Regions from separate parts of the Pseudomonas tensinigenes genome, predicted to be linked through region 2. Evidence: predicted binding sites of a transcription regulator. Region 2 holds the regulator's gene; each other region holds the start of a gene.
The links. Region 2 encodes FliA, which starts transcription of late flagellar genes. Its sites were predicted from a motif close to CTAAAGTTTNNNNNNNNNNNGCCGNTAA; they were not measured.
Positions count from the first base shown of each region.

Region 1 (5,959 bases), 1.2 Mb from region 2:
GCTGACGCACAATCCCGCCCGGCAATTCTTTGCCGAACACGCCGTAACGCACCGGCCACTCCTTCGGCGGCAATTTGAACGTGCCGAACAACATGTCCACCAGCGGCGTGTGGATCGCGTAGTTTTTGTAGATGTAATCCTTGTGCCGGGCGTGGTGCCAGTGGTGGTAACGCGGCAGCACGATCAGGTAGTTCAGCCAGCCGCCGTTGATTCGCACGTTGGCGTGGGCCAGTACGGCCTGGACACCGACCAGAATCACATAGGCATTCAACGCTTGCGGGGCGAAGCCCAGCAGCATCAACGGCACCAGCACGCCGGTGCGGGTCAGCAGGATTTCGATGAAGTGCACGCGCGAGCCGGCGAGCCAGTCCATGTGCGTGCTGGAGTGATGCACCGCGTGGAGGCGCCACAGAAATGGCACCACGTGATAGAGCCGGTGCAGCCAATACTGGCCGAGATCCGCAACCAGGATTGCGAGCAGGAACTGCACCAGCAACGGCAGGCTTTGTACGCTGGTCTGCACGCTCGGCGACATCGCCCAACCGGCGATGTAACTCGACGAGGCAGTGATGAAGATCAGGATGAATTGCACCAGCATGTGGCTGACGAAGAAGTAGGTCAGGTCGGTGCGCCAGTGCGGGCGCAGGATGTTTTGCTCGGGATCCTTGGAGTAGAGCTTCTCCAGAGGAATGAACACGATGGCCGATACCAGCAGCGCCAGCACGAACCAGTCCAGACCCAACGAGTACGGGGTCTGCCCGATCGAGCTGACTTGTACGTTGGTGCCCCCAAGGAACACCGCCAGGCCCGATGCAACCAGACCGGTAATCCCCAGACGCTTGCGTTTGTTGAGCAGGATATTCAGGGTGCCGAGGCTGAATGAAACCACCAGACCGAGCAATAGCGTGGTTCGCGCGAACTGTTCATCATAGACCTTGCGCAGTTCGGCTGTGGTCAGCCACTCGGGAAACAGGAAGCAGAACACCGCCAGCAGGCTCAACAGTCCGAGGGTGGCTGATATATAGCCACTGACCCGCCCCTCGCCAAATTTGAAGGGTGCGTTGCCATGCCGTTGAAAATAGGCTTTGAGTCTTTCCATTTACTGATCTTCCGTGATTGCGAAAACTGCGACTGGTCATTGCGACGCAGGCAGATACAAAAAAGCCACGGTAACCGTGGCTTTTTGTCGGTCACTGTTTCGGCGTGGGGGCCGGCACAGTGGCTGGAGGGGCAGCAGGCGCGGGCGCCGCACTCCCCGGCTCAGGCGGTTTCGGCGCAGCGTCGTCGAACAGGTTCAAGCGTTCGCGCAGCTCGTGTGCAGGCACCGGTTGCTGATCCGCTGGCAGTGCGTTCGGATCAACCGGCGTCGCTGGAGCGGCGCCGTTCTGACCTTGATCCGCTGGCTTCGCAGCGTCTGCACCTTGCGCACCTTCGATGGCCGCTTGGGCTTTCTTGGTCAGCACCACGATATCGATACGACGGTTGACCGGGTTGAACGGATTTTCCTTGTCGAACAGCGCCGACGAGGCATAACCGACGACCCGCGCCACTTGCGCATCCGGATAGCTGCCGGCGATCAAGGCACGACGCGCGGCGTTGGCACGGTTGGCCGACAATTCCCAGTTACCGAAATCACCGGTGCCGGTGTACGGCTTGGCGTCGGTGTGGCCGCTGATGCTGATCTTGTTCGGCACCGCTTTGATGGTGTCAGCCATGGCCAGCAGGATGTCTTCGAAGTACGGCTTCAGGCGTGCGGAACCCGAGTCGAACATCGGCCGGTTCTCGGCGTCCATGATCTGGATGCGCAAGCCGTTCGGGGTGATCTCGAAGAGGATCTGGTCCTTGAACTTCTGCAGTTGCGGGTTCTCGTCGACCTTGTTCTGCAGTTCTTGCAGGAGCAGCTCAAGACGTTCCTTCTCGACCTGCTCGGCCATGCCTTCAACCTGTTCGGTGTCGACCGTGACCTTGTCGGGTTGCGGCTGCGACTTCACCTCAGGGTTGAGGGTGTTTTCCGGCGCCAGGGTCGGCGTGCCGCCCAGGTCGATGATGTACGGCGTGCCGCTTTCAGAGAAGCCGACCGGGTCTTTGAAGTAACCGGCGATGGCGATCTTCTGCTCCGGCGTGGCGGTGGACAGCAGCCACAACACCAGGAAGAACGCCATCATCGCCGTGGCGAAGTCGGCGAAGGCGATTTTCCACGCCCCGCCGTGATGCCCGCCGGCTATGCGCTTGACGCGCTTGATGATAATCGGCTGATTATTTTCCATTTCTTAGCGACCGCGAACGGCTTGTTCCAGCTCGGCAAAGCTTGGACGGTGGGCCGGGTACAGCACCTTGCGACCAAACTCGACTGCCAGCGATGGCGGCATGCCGGAAGCCGAAGCCACCAACGAAGCCTTGATGGCTTCATAGACGTTCAGTTCTTCCTTGGCATCGTGAGCCAGGGAATGCGCCAGCGGACCGAAGAAACCGTACGCCGCAAGAATACCGAAGAAGGTACCGACCAGTGCCGCACCCACGTGCAGACCGATGGACTTCTGATCGCCTTCACCCAGCGAGGCCATGGTCACCACGATACCGAGTACCGCCGCGACGATACCGAAACCGGGCATGGCGTCGGCGATGCCGTTCACCGCGTGGGACGGGTGTTCGAGGTCTTCTTTCAGGCTGTACAGCTCCATGTCGAACAAGCCTTCCAGCTCGTGCGGGGCCATGTTGCCGGACGACATGATGCGCAGGTAATCGCAGATGAACGCGGTCATGCGTTCGTCTTTGAGCACCGCCGGGTACTTGGCGAAAATCGGGCTCGCGGCGGCATCTTCGATGTCGCCTTCAATGGCCATCATGCCTTCGCGGCGGCTCTTGTTGAGGATCTCGTAGATCAGGCCGAGCACTTCCAGATAGAACGTGTGGCTGAAGCGCGAACTGAACATGCTCAGGGATTTCTTGAGCACGTGCATCGTCATGTAGCCGGGGTTGGCCTGCAGGAATGCACCGAGTGCAGCACCACCGATGATCAACACCTCGAAAGGCTGGATCAAGGCGGCAATCTTGCCGTGGGAGAGCACGTATCCGCCGAGCACGCTCGCGAATACGACGATGATGCCGATAATTTTAGCCATAGGTAGAAAGTACTTATTTAAGTCGGGTTCAAGGTCATATTCGGAAGTTAAAAAATCTCTTCTTCTACTTATCGGCAAAACTGCGCCAGACTATAGCCAGTTCAGGCGAAAAGCCAATTTAGCCCATGCCGGGCGCGTCTACAGTCAGTGAAGATCCCCTCCAGACATGGCTAATGAAACGAACGTCCCACACGCAAAACCGACCACCCTCGACGGCTGGGTAAAGTTGCTCGATGGCGTGCGACTGCCCGTGCCGCAAGAGGCTCACGACAAAGTCTGCCGCGCGATCCGTGACAACCGCAGCTCGTTGCGTGACATCGCCGACCTGATGCAGGACAGCCCGGCACTGGCCTTGAGCATCATTCGTGAGGCGAATCGTCACACCCACGGCACCATGGCCGCGCCGGCGGAAAATCTCGAGGTGGCAATCAACCGTCTGGGCCTTGCCCGCACCGAAGAATTGCTCGCGCGCCTGCCCGCCGAACCGCAGATGCAAATCCCCAAGGCCCTGCGCCAGTTGCAGATGATCAGCCAGCACGCAACGCAACAGGCCAACGGTTTTTTCGCCAGTCGCCTGGCGCGGCTGTGGCAGGACATTCATTGGGGCAGCCTGCTGTTTCTGTCGCCGCTGTGGCCATTGGCGCTGACTTATCCGCAACTGCTTGAGGAATGGGAGCTGCGGGTTATCCACAAGGGCGAGTCGGCCCGCACCGTCGAAAAGCAATTGTTCGGCGTGCGCCTGCTGAAAATTGCCGAGGCACTGGTGCAGGCCTGGCATCTGCCGATCTGGGTGCAGCAGGGCTACAAACTGCTGCTCAGTGAACAGCGCGAACTGGTGAAAGTGCTGCGCATCGCCCGCGACAGCGAGCATCCGCTACGCCAGCAGAATCGCCTCGACGATGACCCGACGCTGCGCCGCTGGCTTAATCAACCGGCTAATAGCGTACTGCTGGCCAACGGTCTGGCGCTGTCGGCGCAACAGGCCTGGGAAAGTCCGCACAGCGAACGCTGGCAGTACCTGACCAGCCTTTATCTGCAAATCTCGATGGACGAAGTGCAGCAACAGTTGCACCAACAAGCCGCCAACAGCGCGCGTTATCACGCGATGCCCGATCTGTGGCACCCGGCCGTTTCGCTGTTGTGGCCGTGGGGCACCCGTCGTTTACCCGCCGGCCTGTTGCCCGCCGCCGCGCCGACAGCTGAGGACTTGGGCCAATGGCGCAAGCAATGCGCCGAATTGCTGGCAGAACCGAGCCGCTTCACCAATGCGATGAGCCTGACCGTCGCGGCGCGCGATGCCTTGGCCGCCAGCGGCATGCGCCGGGTGATGATCCTGATGGCAGACCGCAGCCAATCCAGTCTGCGTGTGCAGCAAACCTATGGTTTGCCGAAAGAAGCCGCTGCACTGACTTTTGCCGTCAGCCAAAGTAGCGTGCTGCAACGTTTACTCGCGCAACAAGCGCAGGTGCGCATCAACCCGGACAACAATGCACAGTTCTCCGCCCTGCTGCCGCCGAGCCTGCGCACGCTGTTTCGTGGCGAGCATCTGTTCCTGCGCTCTCTGGTCAATAACGGCCGGGTCATCATGATTGTGGTGGCCGATCAGGGCGGCGGACCCTTCGCCGACATCACCGTGCAAGCCTTTGGCAAAACCGCGCAGTGCATAGAAAAAGCCCTGCACAGCTTTAGCAGCCGTGGCCGATGAGGCTGCGCTACAATCCTCCCCTTTGTGCTCTGGAGACCTCACATGTCTGACTTCTCTGGCTTGCCGCTCGTCATCGAGCCGAGCGACCTGCTCCCGCGTCTCGATTCCCCTGAACTGATTCTGGTGGATCTGACCAGCGCTGCCCGCTACACCGAAGGTCATCTTCCCGGCGCACGTTTTGTCGACCCGAAGCGCACCCAGCTCGGCCAGCCGCCGGCGCCGGGCCTGCTGCCGGCCAAAGCCGATCTGGAAGCATTGTTCGGTGAACTCGGGCATCGCCAGGACGCGGTCTACGTGGTGTATGACGATGAAGGTGGCGGCTGGGCCGGGCGCTTCATCTGGCTGCTCGACGTCATCGGTCACGACAAGTACCACTATATAGACGGTGGTCTGCCGGCGTGGCTGGCAGATGGCATGCCGATGTCGATCCAGGTACCACCAGCGGTTGGCGGCCCGATTGCGCTGACTTTGCACGACGAGCCGACTGCCACGCGCGAATACTTGCAAAGCCGTCTCGGTGCTGCCGATCTGGCGATCTGGGATGCGCGCGGGCCGCTGGAGTATTCCGGCGAGAAAGTCCTGGCCGCCAAGGCCGGGCACATCCCCGGCGCGGTCAATTTCGAATGGACCGCCGGCATGGACAAGGCCCGTCAGCTGCGTATTCGCACAGACATGCCGCAGATCCTAGAAGATCTCGGGATCACCAAGGACAAAGAAATCATTACCCACTGCCAGACCCATCACCGGTCGGGCTTCACTTATCTGGTGGCCAAGTCCCTCGGTTATCCGCGGGTCAAGGGCTACGCCGGTTCCTGGGGCGAATGGGGCAACCACCCTGACACGCCTGTCGAGATTCAAGGTTTTTAAGGACAACTAATGAAAGAGCGTCTGTTTATCCTCAGCCAGTACCTGCTGCCTCATCACCTGCTGTCGCGCCTGGCCGGCTGCATTGCCGAGTGCCGCGTGCGCTGGTTCAAGAATGCCTTCACCCAATGGTTCGCCAAGCGCTACCAGGTGGACATGTCGCAAGCGCTGGTCGAAGACCTGACCGCTTACGAGCATTTCAACGCCTTCTTCACCCGTGCCCTGAAAGACGGCGCGCGTCCACTGGACGAAACCCCGGGCGCGATCC
Region 1 is NZ_CP077089.1:820,310-826,268, reverse strand. Features, by position in the region: gene HU718_RS03585 (sterol desaturase family protein) at 1-1,099, opposite strand, end outside; gene motB (flagellar motor protein MotB) at 1,191-2,267, opposite strand; gene motA (flagellar motor stator protein MotA) at 2,271-3,122, opposite strand; gene HU718_RS03570 (HDOD domain-containing protein) at 3,289-4,827, shown strand; gene rhdA (thiosulfate sulfurtransferase) at 4,870-5,694, shown strand; gene asd (archaetidylserine decarboxylase) at 5,704-5,959, shown strand, end outside.
Region 1: motA (flagellar motor stator protein MotA) is a predicted target of FliA. The motif match lies at 3,191-3,218, and genes of this name have one in related genera.

Region 2 (5,959 bases):
GGTCGGCCAGGGCCTCGACAAGGTTTTTGTCGAGGTCGGTTTCTTCACCCACCAGTTCCAGGTTGATCTCTTTCTTGAGCTGACGCGCGAGGTCACGAACCAGGCGCGGGAAGCGCCCGAAGACCTTCTTGATCGGCTGCATCCGCGTCTTCATGACGGCAGTCTGCAAGTCAGCCGTGACCACGTCGAGGTTCGACACGGCCTTTTGCATGGCTTCATCGCCGCTGTTCAGACCCAGGCGCACCAGACGGTTACGCACCAGCACCAGCTCGCCGACCATGTTCATGATTTCGTCGAGACGTGCAGTGTCGACGCGCACGGTGGTTTCGGCTTCGCTTGCCGGTTTTTCCGGTGGCGGTGTTGCCGGCGCACGGGCCGGAGCCGGTGCAGCAGCGGCAGCCGGTTTTGGCGCTTCGGCTTTTGGCTCAGGCTTGGCGGCAGGCTTGGGCGCTGCAGCAGCGGCCGGTGCCTTGGCGGCAGGCGTGGCGACGGTCGAAGCACTGCCAGCAGCGGCGGTGCCGACTTCGGAGAACTTGCCTTTACCGTGCAATTCGTCGAGCAGCGATTCGAACTCGTGATCGCTGATCAGATCGCTGCCGGCAGCGGCGGCCGCTGGAGCAGCCGGCGCCGGTGCCGAAGCAATCGCCGACTCCAGCGCGTCCACGGCAAAGTTGCCCTTGCCATGCAACTGATCGAGCAGGGCTTCGAATTCGTCGTCGGTGATGTCGGAGCTGTCGCCCTTGGCCGGAGCCGCAGGGGCTGCCGCCGCTGGTGCAACCGCGTCCACCGCGAACTGGCCCTTGCCGTGCAACTGATCGAGCAACGACTCGAACTCGGCATCGGTGATTTCATCGCTCGCGGCTTCAGCGGCCGTTTGCGCAGGTGCAGCAGCGGCCGGGGCCTCGGCTTCGGCCTTGACGGCGTTCAGCGAATCCAGCAGCTGTTCGAATTCGTTATCGGTGATGTCGCCCGACGCGTCGCCTTCGACGACCAGTTCTTCGATCATCTCGGCCACTGGCGAAACCGGGGCTGCGTCCGCCGATTGCGGTTCGGCCAGACGCGCCAGGGCGGCCAGCAGTTCCGGGGTGGCCGCGGTGATCGGCGCACGCTCACGAACCTCAGTGAACATGCTGTTCACCGCGTCCAGTGCTTCGAGGACAACGTCCATCAGTTCTGCATCAACGCGACGCTCACCCTTGCGCAGGATGTCGAACACGTTTTCGGCGATGTGACAGCACTCCACCAGCTCATTGAGCTGAAGGAAGCCGGCGCCCCCTTTTACAGTGTGGAAACCGCGAAAAATTGCGTTGAGCAGATCTGCGTCATCCGGGCGGCTTTCCAGCTCGACCAGTTGTTCGGACAGTTGCTCAAGAATCTCGCCGGCCTCAACCAGGAAATCCTGAAGGATCTCTTCATCGGCGCCGAAGCTCATTAATGGGGTGCTCCTACAGGTCTAAAAACCCAAAAAACCTAAAATTCCAAAACTCTAGAACCCGAGGCTGGATAACAAATCGTCCACATCGTCCTGACCGGACACAACGTCTTCTCGTTTATCGGCATGAATCTGCGGACCTTCACCCTGCGAGAGATGTTTTTGTGGATCTTTTTCTGCAAGCATCGCGGCGCGGTCATGTTCGATGCCCGCAAAGCGGTCGACCTGACTGGCCATGAGCACGAGTTTGAGCAAATTGCTTTCGACTTCGGTGACCAGTTGAGTCACACGCTTGATCACCTGACCGGTGAGGTCCTGGTAATCCTGGGCCAGCAGGATGTCGTTGAGATTGCTCGACACCGCACGGTTGTCCGTGCTGCTGCGTGACAGAAAACCGTCGACCCGGCGCGCCAGTTCACGGAACTCTTCAGCCCCGACCTCGCGACGCATGAAGCGACCCCAATCGGCACTCAAGGTCTGCGCTTCATCAGCCAGACTGTTGACCACCGGCGTGGCGCTTTCCACCAGATCCATGGTGCGGTTGGCCGCGGCTTCCGTCAGCTTGACCACATAGCCCAGGCGTTCGGTGGCGTCGGTGATTTGCGACACTTCCTCGGCCTGCGGCATGTTCGGGTCGATCTGGAAGTTGACGATCGCACTGTGCAGTTCACGTGTGAGCTTGCCCACTTCCTGATACAGGCCACGGTCACGGGTCTGATTGAGCTCATGGATCAGTTGCACAGCGTCGCCGAACCTGCCTTTTTCAAGGCTTTCGACCAGTTCGACCGCGTGTTTTTTCAGGGTCGACTCGAAATCGCCCTGTGAAGATTCGTTATGCTCCATAGCTCCCCCGCGCGTTCATCAGCCGATGCGTTCGAAAATCTTCTCGATTTTGTCTTTCAACGCCTGAGCCGTGAAAGGTTTGACTACGTAGCCGTTTACACCGGCCTGAGCGGCCTCGATGATCTGCTCGCGCTTGGCTTCTGCAGTCACCATCAGCACTGGCAGGTGCTTGAGTTTTTCATCGGCACGCACGTGGCGCAGCAGGTCGATACCGGTCATGCCCGGCATGTTCCAGTCCGTTACCAGAAAGTCGATGCTTCCGCTGTTGAGCACTGGAATGGCAGTCACGCCATCGTCAGCCTCGACGGTGTTGGTGAACCCAAGATCACGCAGCAGGTTCTTGATGATCCGCCGCATCGTTGAGAAGTCATCAACGATGAGGATTTTCATGTCTTTGTTCAATTCGACCTCCAAGCAGTCTTAAACGCGCCCAGCACCTGGACGCGCCACTTCAATCAATCGGCGCAGCACTCGAAGACTGTCTGGAGCACAACAGAGCAAGACCGGTGCCGTTCATCACCGCACCAGCCTCGTTCGCAGTGTCCCCACACTGCCTTCAGCGCGCTCGCCACTCCCCCAAACGCCCCCGCAAACGGGCCGCGCACTGGCTGTGTAACTGGCTGACCCGCGATTCACTGACGCCAAGGACTTCACCGATCTCCTTGAGGTTCAGCTCTTCGTCGTAGTACAGCGCCAACACCAGTCGCTCACGCTCCGGCAAATTGGCAATCGCGTCCGCCAGCGCCGCCTGGAAGCGTTCATCTTCCAGATCGCGTGACGGCTCCATATGAGCACTCGCGCCATCCTCGTGCAGCCCTTCGTGTTCGCCGTCCTGCAACAGGTCGTCGAAACTGAACAGGCGACTGCCCAAGGTGTCATTCAAAATCCCGTAGTAATCGTCGAGACTCAATTGGAGTTCGGCCGCAACCTCGTGATCTTTAGCATCACGGCCGGTTTTAGCTTCAATTGAGCGAATTGCGTCGCTGACCATCCGGGTATTGCGGTGAACCGAGCGTGGCGCCCAGTCCCCTTTGCGCACTTCGTCGAGCATCGCGCCGCGGATTCGTATGCCCGCGTACGTTTCGAAACTGGCGCCTTTGCTGGCGTCATATTTGGTCGAGACTTCGAGCAGGCCGATCATCCCGGCCTGGATCAGGTCTTCGACCTGCACACTCGCCGGCAAGCGTGCCAGCAAGTGATAGGCAATGCGTTTGACCAGTGGCGCGTAACGCTCGATCAACTCGTACTGCGCGTCACGTGCTGACTTCTTGTAGTAGTTCATACCGCTTGCTGTCATAGCACGGGCCCTGCCGTTTGCTGCACGAGGCGCTCGACGAAAAACTCAAGGTGGCCACGCGGGTTGGCGGGCAGCGGCCAGGTGTCGACCTTCTGCGCGATCGCCTTGAACGCCAGTGCGCACTTGGAACGCGGAAAGGCTTCGTACACCGCACGCTGCTTCTGCACCGCTTTACGCACGCTTTCGTCGTAAGGCACGGCGCCGACGTATTGTAGAGCGACGTCAAGGAAGCGATCCGTGACCTTGGTCAACTTGGCAAACAGGTTGCGCCCTTCCTGCGGGCTCTGCGCCATGTTGGCGAGGACGCGGAAGCGGTTCATGCCGTAATCGCGGTTGAGCAGTTTGATCAGCGCGTAGGCGTCGGTAATGGACGTCGGCTCGTCGCAGACCACCAGCAACACTTCCTGCGCGGCGCGTACAAAACTGACTACCGAGTCACCAATACCCGCAGCGGTGTCGATCACCAATACGTCGAGATTGTCGCCGATGTCGCTGAACGCCTGAATCAGACCGGCGTGTTGCGCCGGGCTCAGGTGCACCATGCTCTGCGTGCCGGACGCGGCCGGGACGATGCGGATGCCACCGGGGCCTTGCAACAGCACGTCGCGCAACTCGCAACGGCCTTCGATGACGTCGGCCAGCGTGCGTTTAGGGGTCAGCCCCAACAATACGTCAACGTTCGCCAGACCGAGGTCGGCGTCCAGCAGCATGACCCGACGGCCAAGCTCTGCCAGCGCCAGCGACAAGTTCACTGACACGTTAGTCTTGCCGACGCCACCTTTGCCGCCGGTCACCGCGATCACCTGTACGGGATGCATGCTGCCCATGTTATTTCTTTACCTTGTCTTGCATAGACGGAGGCCACATTACTGGCTGCGCGTTCACAACCGGAACAATGCATGGCAGACCATCGATGTAGGTACAAAAACTGTTCATGAATACCTCAGCCTACCTGCTTGGTCGGGCTGTGATAGATATCAGCGAACATGTCAGCCATGGCTTCTTCGCTGGGTTCTTCCTGCATTTGCACGCTGACGGCGCGGCTGACCAGTTGATGACGGCGCGGCAGATGCAAATCATCCGGAATCCGTGGGCCATCGGTCAGGTACGCGACCGGCAATTCATGACTGATCGCCAGGCTCAACACTTCGCCAAGGCTGGCCGTTTCATCCAGTTTAGTCAGGATGCACCCGGCTAGCCCGCAACGCTTGTAACTGTGATAAGCGGCGGTTAGAACCTGTTTCTGGCTGGTGGTTGCCAAGACCAGATAATTTTTTGAACGAATGCCACGTCCGGCCAGACTTTCCAGCTGCATGCGCAGCGCCGGATCACTGGCTTGCAGGCCGGCAGTATCGATCAATACCACGCGTTTGCGCAGCAGTGGATCCAGTGCCTGCACCAGCGATTGGCCCGGATCGACGTGAGTCACCGGCACATTGAGAATGCGGCCCAGCGTCTTCAGTTGTTCCTGAGCGCCGATGCGGAAACTGTCCATGCTCACCAGCGCGACATTCTGCGCGCCGTATTTCAGCACATAACGCGCGGCAAGCTTGGCGAGTGTAGTGGTCTTGCCCATGCCGGCCGGGCCGACCATGGCAATCACACCGCCCTCTTCCAGCGGCTCGACTTCCGGCACGGCAATCATCCGCGCCAGATGCGCAAGCAGCATGCGCCAGGCCTGACGCGGTTCTTCGATATCAGTGATCATCGCCAGCAGATCGCGCGACAACGGGCCGGACAGACCGATACGTTGCAGACGGCGATACAGGTTGGCTTGCGCCGGACGGCTGCCTTGCAGCTGATTCCAGGCCAGAGTGCCGAGCTGAACTTCCATCAGCTCGCGCAGGCTGTTCAATTCAAAACGCATCGAATCCAGTGCGCGCGGATCAACACCGCCGGAGGACTGCGCAGGCGCCGGGGCCGGACGCGCCGGGGCGGCGTAAGTCGGCTCGCTCAGCGGTTCAGCGGCAGTCAGCGGCAGGCCAGCGGTCAACGGCAGGCCGGCGAAGATCTGGCGGTTGCTATTGCCATCGGCTTCGCCACGCAGGCTCAACTCGGCCTGGGCAGTGACGATGCGCGACTGGGTCTTGCGCAGCTCGTCTTCGAGTTCCATGTTCGGAACCCGTGGCGCCAGCGCCGACAATTTGTAATCCAGTGCCGCCGTCAGCTCGACACCGCCGGCAATGCGGCGGTTACCAATGATGGCGGCATCAGCGCCCAGCTCATCACGAACCAGCTTCATGGCCTGACGCATATCGGCGGCAAAGAAACGCTTAACTTGCATAAACCACTACCTCAGCCGTTGGGCCCTACTGTCGCAACGATGGTCACTTGCTTGTTGTCCGGTATTTCCTGGTAGGCCAGCACATGCAATCCAGGGACTGCGA
Region 2 is NZ_CP077089.1:2,050,337-2,056,295, reverse strand. Features, by position in the region: gene HU718_RS09060 (chemotaxis protein CheA) at 1-1,432, opposite strand, end outside; gene HU718_RS09055 (protein phosphatase CheZ) at 1,487-2,275, opposite strand; gene HU718_RS09050 (chemotaxis response regulator CheY) at 2,294-2,665, opposite strand; gene fliA (RNA polymerase sigma factor FliA) at 2,832-3,572, opposite strand; gene fleN (flagellar synthesis regulator FleN) at 3,569-4,399, opposite strand; gene flhF (flagellar biosynthesis GTPase FlhF) at 4,516-5,856, opposite strand; gene flhA (flagellar biosynthesis protein FlhA) at 5,868-5,959, opposite strand, start outside.

Region 3 (5,959 bases), 1.3 Mb from region 2:
TCTCGTCAGTAGACGCTTGAGTGCGTCGCGCCAAGGTGCGCACTTCATCAGCGACAACCGCAAAGCCGCGCCCCATATCCCCAGCCCGCGCCGCTTCGATCGCCGCGTTCAGCGCCAAAAGATTGGTCTGCTCGGACACCCCGCGAATCACAGCTAACACCGAGTCGATCGACGCCACTTGATGCGCCAGCTCCCCCACTGCCCCCGCCGCAACGCCAATCTCATCGGACATGCTTTCAATATGCCGAATCGAGCCACCGACCACTTCCCGCGCCTGCATCGCTTCATCGCGCGCGGTTTGCGAGGCCAGTGCCGCATTACCAGCGTTCTGCGCAATCTCCTGCACGGTCAGACCCATCTCGTGAACGGCAGTCGCGACCATGTCAGTCATTTCCTGCTGACGACCCGAGCGCTCTGCGGTGTTCTCCACCACTTTCGCCACTTGCCCCACTGCCGTACGCAGACGCTCGCTGGTGGTCAGCACTTCAGCGATCATCCCGCGCTGGCTGTCGAGGAAACGATTGAAGCCGCGCGCGAGGTCGCCCAACTCATCGGCGCGACTGGAATCTAACCGGTGGGTCAAATCTCCCCCACCGCTACCGATTGCTACCAATGCAGCTGTTACTTGGCGAATCGGCCGCACCAAACCTTGCGCCAGCCACACCACCAACGCGAGGCACACCAGTGCCACGGCCAGACCAATGCCGCCGCTCATCCACATCGCTTTACGGGCTTCGGCGTAGATCTGCGATTGCGGCACTTCGGCCACCAGAGTCCAGCCCAGATCACGCAACGGCAGGCTGAAGGCGAGGAAATCTTCGCCATCCCTCTGGAAGCTGCTGCTGATCGCCGTTTTCTGGCCCATGACGGCCTGCGCTGCATTGGCGCCGATCTGCTCGCTCAAGGTGCGTTTGCCGCTGAACTGCGCCTCGGGATGCACCTGGATCAAACCGTCGGAACGCACAAGATAGACCTTGCCGCGCTCGCCAAAGCTGAAGTTGTGAATCAGCTCCGACAGCTCTTTCATGCTCAAACCGAGCCCGGCCACACCGACGACTTTGCCGGCCTGCTCGACCTTCAGATCGATGAACAGCGCCAGTTCTCCGGTGGCGCCGTCGTTGTCGATATTGAGAGTGCGCGGCTGATTGCTGTCGAGGAAGGAATAGAACCACGCGTCAGCCGGTTTTGAACGGCTGAGGGTGCGATCCAGGCCTTTTTCGGTGATGTAATGATTGGATTCGGTGCCGATGATCAAAGCGGTAAAGGCTTTATGTTCGGCGCGGATGCCTTCCAGATACTGCGCGAAGCCCGCCGTTTTGCTGCTGTCTTCGCCAGTAGCGAGCCAGTCGCGGACCATTGTGTTGCTGGCAATATCCTTGGCCGCCGTCAGCGGTTGCACAAGGATGCGTTCGATATCGTTACGCGTCGCTTCGATGCTCGACGGCAGGGCTTGTTCGACCAGATAGCTCTGGGCGAGGCGGTTGACCACCAGGGTATAAATGCCAACCACGATCAGGATGCTGATCAGCAGGGCCGTGCCCATGCTGAGAATCAGCTGCCATTGAATACTGCGTCGCCACAACTGCATGGAGCACCCCCAAAGAATAAGTGGCCGAAACAATGCAACAGCCGTGCCGATTGTATACAACTCAGTCGACAATCTATTCTTTGGTTGTGCGCAGCTCCATTAACCCTGGTTAATGGTCTTGGCGATGGTGTCGACCGTGGCGCTGACTTGCTCTTGGTAACGGTCGAGTTCTTCCTGGTGTTGCTTCTTCATTTCGATCTGCTGCGAGCACAGATTCATCGCCGCCAACACCAGCAAGCGATCACCGATCAGCGTCGGGTATTTGCGTTTGGTGTCGTCCAGCGCAGCCTTGAGCATCATGGCCGCGTCCAGCAGGGTCTGTTCTTCCCCGGCCGGTGCCTTGATCGAATAGTCCTCCCCGAGAATGGAGACGACTTTTACCCCTGCTGTGTGGTGGTTCATGCGCTGACAGGACCGGCGTTGACGCGATCAACCAGTGCCTGAATGCGTGCAGCAGTGGCGCCGTGCTTTTCTTCCTGCTCCATCAGGTTCAGTTGCAGGCTTTCGTTTTCATCCTTGGCCTGGGCCAGTTCCGTGGACAGGGTCTGGTTGGTTTGCGCGAGGGTCTGGTTCTGTTGCACCAGGTCGCTGACGAGCTGTTCCAATTGGCTGAGGGATGCTTCCAACATTTTGATCTTCCAAGCGTTTTTCAAAGGGCGCGTACGATAAAGAAAAGTCATCACGGATGCCAGGGTTAAACCGGCGCAAAGCCTTGATTTTCCTGGCGGCCGACCGTTCCTGCGAGTTTTAAAGACTGTGATCTGCCGATCTGGTTCCTGCACTTCGTCGCCCAAGCCCTTCTGCGACAAATACGCACAGTGCCTCAAGACTTTAGTCGTATGACCGATAAGTCATCCATACAGCAGTCTCAGCCCGCATGGAAGCGGCCCTCTCTTGGTATCCGCCCATGTCCCTCCGCAATATGAATATCGCCCCACGGGCGTTTACCGGTTTCGCCCTGATCGGCGGCCTGATGCTGATTCTCGGCGTGTTCGCGCTGAATCAGATGAGCAAAATCCGCGCAGCAGGCGAAGACATCGCCACGGCCAGCGTGCCTTCCATCAAAGCCCTCGACGAATTCACCCAACTGACCCTGCGCCTGCGCGTTTTGTCGTATCGGTTGCTGATCAACCGTGAACCGGACGTTCAACAAAAGACTGTCGAACTGTTCGAGTTGCGCAACAAGCAGATCGCCGACGCCCAGCGCGCCTACGAACCGTTGATCGACGGCCCGCAAGAACGTGCGGCTTACGATCAATACGTGCAGTTGCTCGCGCAGTACCGCCAGCTTGAAGACCGGATGAAAACCCTGTCGCGCAACAATCAGATTGATGAACTGCGGCAAATGCTCAACTCGGACTTGCTGAGCAACTCGGAAGCGGTGAACACCGCCCTGGCGCGTTTGCTGGAGATCAACACTCAGCAAATCGCCGAGACGGATAAAGGCGCGAGCGAGCAGTTTTCGATGTCTTTCAACCTTGTGGTTACGCTGTTGGTGATCGCCACTGGCCTGACGTTCCTCTTTGCCTGGCTGCTGACTGTGAGCATCACCAAGCCGATCTCCAAAGCATTGGAAGCTGCGGAAACCATCGCCGAAGGCAACCTGACCCAGCCGATCCACGTTGACGGTGAAGACGAGGCAGGACGTCTGCTCGCGGCCATGGCCAAGATGCAATCGAAGCTGCGTGACACCCTGCAGCGTATTTCCGGCTCGGCCACTCAATTGGCTTCGGCGGCTGAAGAACTGAACAGCGTCACCGACGAAAGCGCGCGCGGCCTGACTCAGCAGAACAATGAAATCGAACAGGCGGCCACTGCGGTCAATGAAATGACGAGCGCCGTGGAAGAAGTCGCGCGCAACGCCGTGAGCACTTCGGAAGCCTCGAAAAACGCCACCACTTCCGCCGGTGACGGGCGTGATCTGGTGCAGGAAACCGTTAGCGCGATCGAACGCATGAGCGCCGATGTGCAGAGCACAGCGTCTCTGATCGGTGATCTGGCTAATGAATCCCGTGACATCGGCAAGGTGCTCGACGTGATTCGTGGTCTGGCCGATCAGACCAACCTGCTGGCACTGAACGCAGCGATTGAAGCGGCACGCGCCGGTGAAGCCGGTCGTGGTTTTGCCGTGGTAGCAGACGAAGTACGTGCCCTGGCGCACCGCACCCAGCAGTCGACCAGCGAAATCGAGCGGATGATCGGCAGCATTCAGAGCGGCACCGAACACGCCGTGGATTCGATGCGCAACAGCACCGAGCGCGCCGAGTCGACCCTGAACATCGCCCGTGGTGCCGGCATGTCGCTGGACACCATCAACACCGCCATCGTCGAAATCAACGAGCGCAACCTGGTGATCGCCAGCGCCGCCGAAGAGCAGGCGCAAGTGGCGCGGGAAGTGGATCGCAATCTGGTGAATATTCGTGATTTGTCGGTGCAATCGGCGACGGGCGCGAATCAGACCAGTGCGGCGAGTAATGAACTGTCGCGGTTGGCGCTGGATCTGAACAACATGGTTGGGCGGTTCAGCCTTTAATTTAGTAGATCAAGATCAAAAGCACCCTCACCCCAGCCCTCTCCCAGAGGGAGAGGGGGAAAGGGAGCAGATTGGGGGCCTTTCAGATTTTGAGTTCGGCTCGATATTGCAAGTCAGCGTACCTCGCACAAACACCGCGATCAGTCCCCTCTCCCCCTGGGAGAGGGCTAGGGTGAGGGCAGCAATCGCCAGCCGAACCCAAACCTCGAATCCCCCAACGTAAAAACCTTTTTGACAGCATCACATTTCAACAGGTTAGAATCGCTGGCACGCAGACTGCATGGTCAGTTTGTGCCCGTCTTTACGCTTCTGGAGTACTGCCTTTGAATGCGACGACCATCAACAGCCTGTTCTTGATCGGCGCGTTGCTGGTAGGCGCAAGCATTCTCGTCAGCTCACTTTCTTCCCGTCTCGGCATCCCGATTCTGGTCATCATCCTCGCTGTCGGCATGGCCGCCGGGGTCGATGGCGGCGGGATCATTTTCGATAACTACCCGACGGCCTATCTGGTCGGCAACCTCGCACTGGCGGTGATCCTCCTCGACGGCGGTTTGCGCACGCGGGTGTCGAGTTTCCGCGTGGCGTTATGGCCAGCGCTATCGCTGGCCACGGTTGGGGTGTTGATCACCACCGGGCTGACCGGCATGGCCGCCGCGTGGCTGTTCGATCTGAACCTCATCCAGGGCTTGCTGATCGGCGCCATCGTCGGCTCGACGGACGCCGCAGCGGTGTTCTCGCTGCTCGGCGGCAAAGGCCTGAACGAACGGGTCACCGCGACTCTTGAAATCGAATCCGGCAGCAACGACCCGATGGCGGTGTTTCTCACCGTGACCCTGATCGACATGCTCGCCAGCGGCCAGACCGGCCTGCACTGGAGCCTGTTGACCCACCTGATCCGCGAGTTCGGCATCGGCGGCGTGATCGGTCTCGGTGGCGGCTGGCTGATGTTGCAACTGGTCAACCGGATCAATCTGGCCGCCGGCCTGTATCCGATTCTGGTGATCGCTGGCGGTCTGGTGGTATTCGCCCTGACCAACGCCCTGCATGGCAGCGGCTTCCTCGCGGTTTATCTGTGCGGTCTGGTGATCGGCAACCGCCCGGTGCGCAGTCGCCACGGCATTCTGCACATGCTCGACGGCATGGCATGGCTGGCGCAGATCGGCATGTTCCTTGTGCTGGGTTTGCTGGTAACGCCGCATGATTTGCTGCCGATCGCCCTGCCCGCTCTCGGTCTGGCACTGTGGATGATTCTGTTTGCGCGGCCACTGTCGGTGATGGTCGGCCTGCTGCCGTTCAAGGCCTTCCATGGCCGCGAAAAAGCCTTTATTTCCTGGGTCGGCCTGCGCGGTGCGGTGCCGATCATTCTCGCGGTGTTCCCGCTGATGGCCGGGCTGCCGAATGCGCAGCTGTACTTCAACCTCGCGTTCTTCATCGTGCTGGTGTCGCTGCTGGTGCAGGGCACGAGCCTGCCGTGGGTGGCCAAGCTGTTGAAGGTGACGGTACCGCCAGAGCCCGCGCCGATTTCCCGCGCGGCGCTGGAAGTCCACGTCACCAGCGAATGGGAGCTGTTCGTTTATAAGCTCGGCGCAGAGAAATGGTGCATCGGTTCGCCCCTGCGCGAACTGAAAATGCCCGAAGGCACACGTATCGCCGCACTGTTTCGTGGCCAGCAACTGCTCCATCCGTCGGGTAGTACGGTGCTGGAAGTCGATGATTTACTGTGTGTTATCGGCCATGAACACAACCTCGGCGCCCTCGGAAAACTGTTCAGCCAGGCGCCGCAACGTGGCCTCGATCTGCGTTTCTTCGGCGATTTCGTACTCGAAGGAGATGCCCAG
Region 3 is NZ_CP077089.1:737,840-743,798, reverse strand. Features, by position in the region: gene HU718_RS03280 (methyl-accepting chemotaxis protein) at 1-1,588, opposite strand, end outside; gene HU718_RS03275 (cell division protein ZapA) at 1,688-1,990, opposite strand; gene HU718_RS03270 (hypothetical protein) at 1,987-2,217, opposite strand; gene HU718_RS03265 (methyl-accepting chemotaxis protein) at 2,496-4,121, shown strand; gene HU718_RS03260 (potassium/proton antiporter) at 4,445-5,959, shown strand, end outside.
Region 3: HU718_RS03265 (methyl-accepting chemotaxis protein) is a predicted target of FliA. The motif match lies at 2,411-2,438, and genes of this name have one in related genera.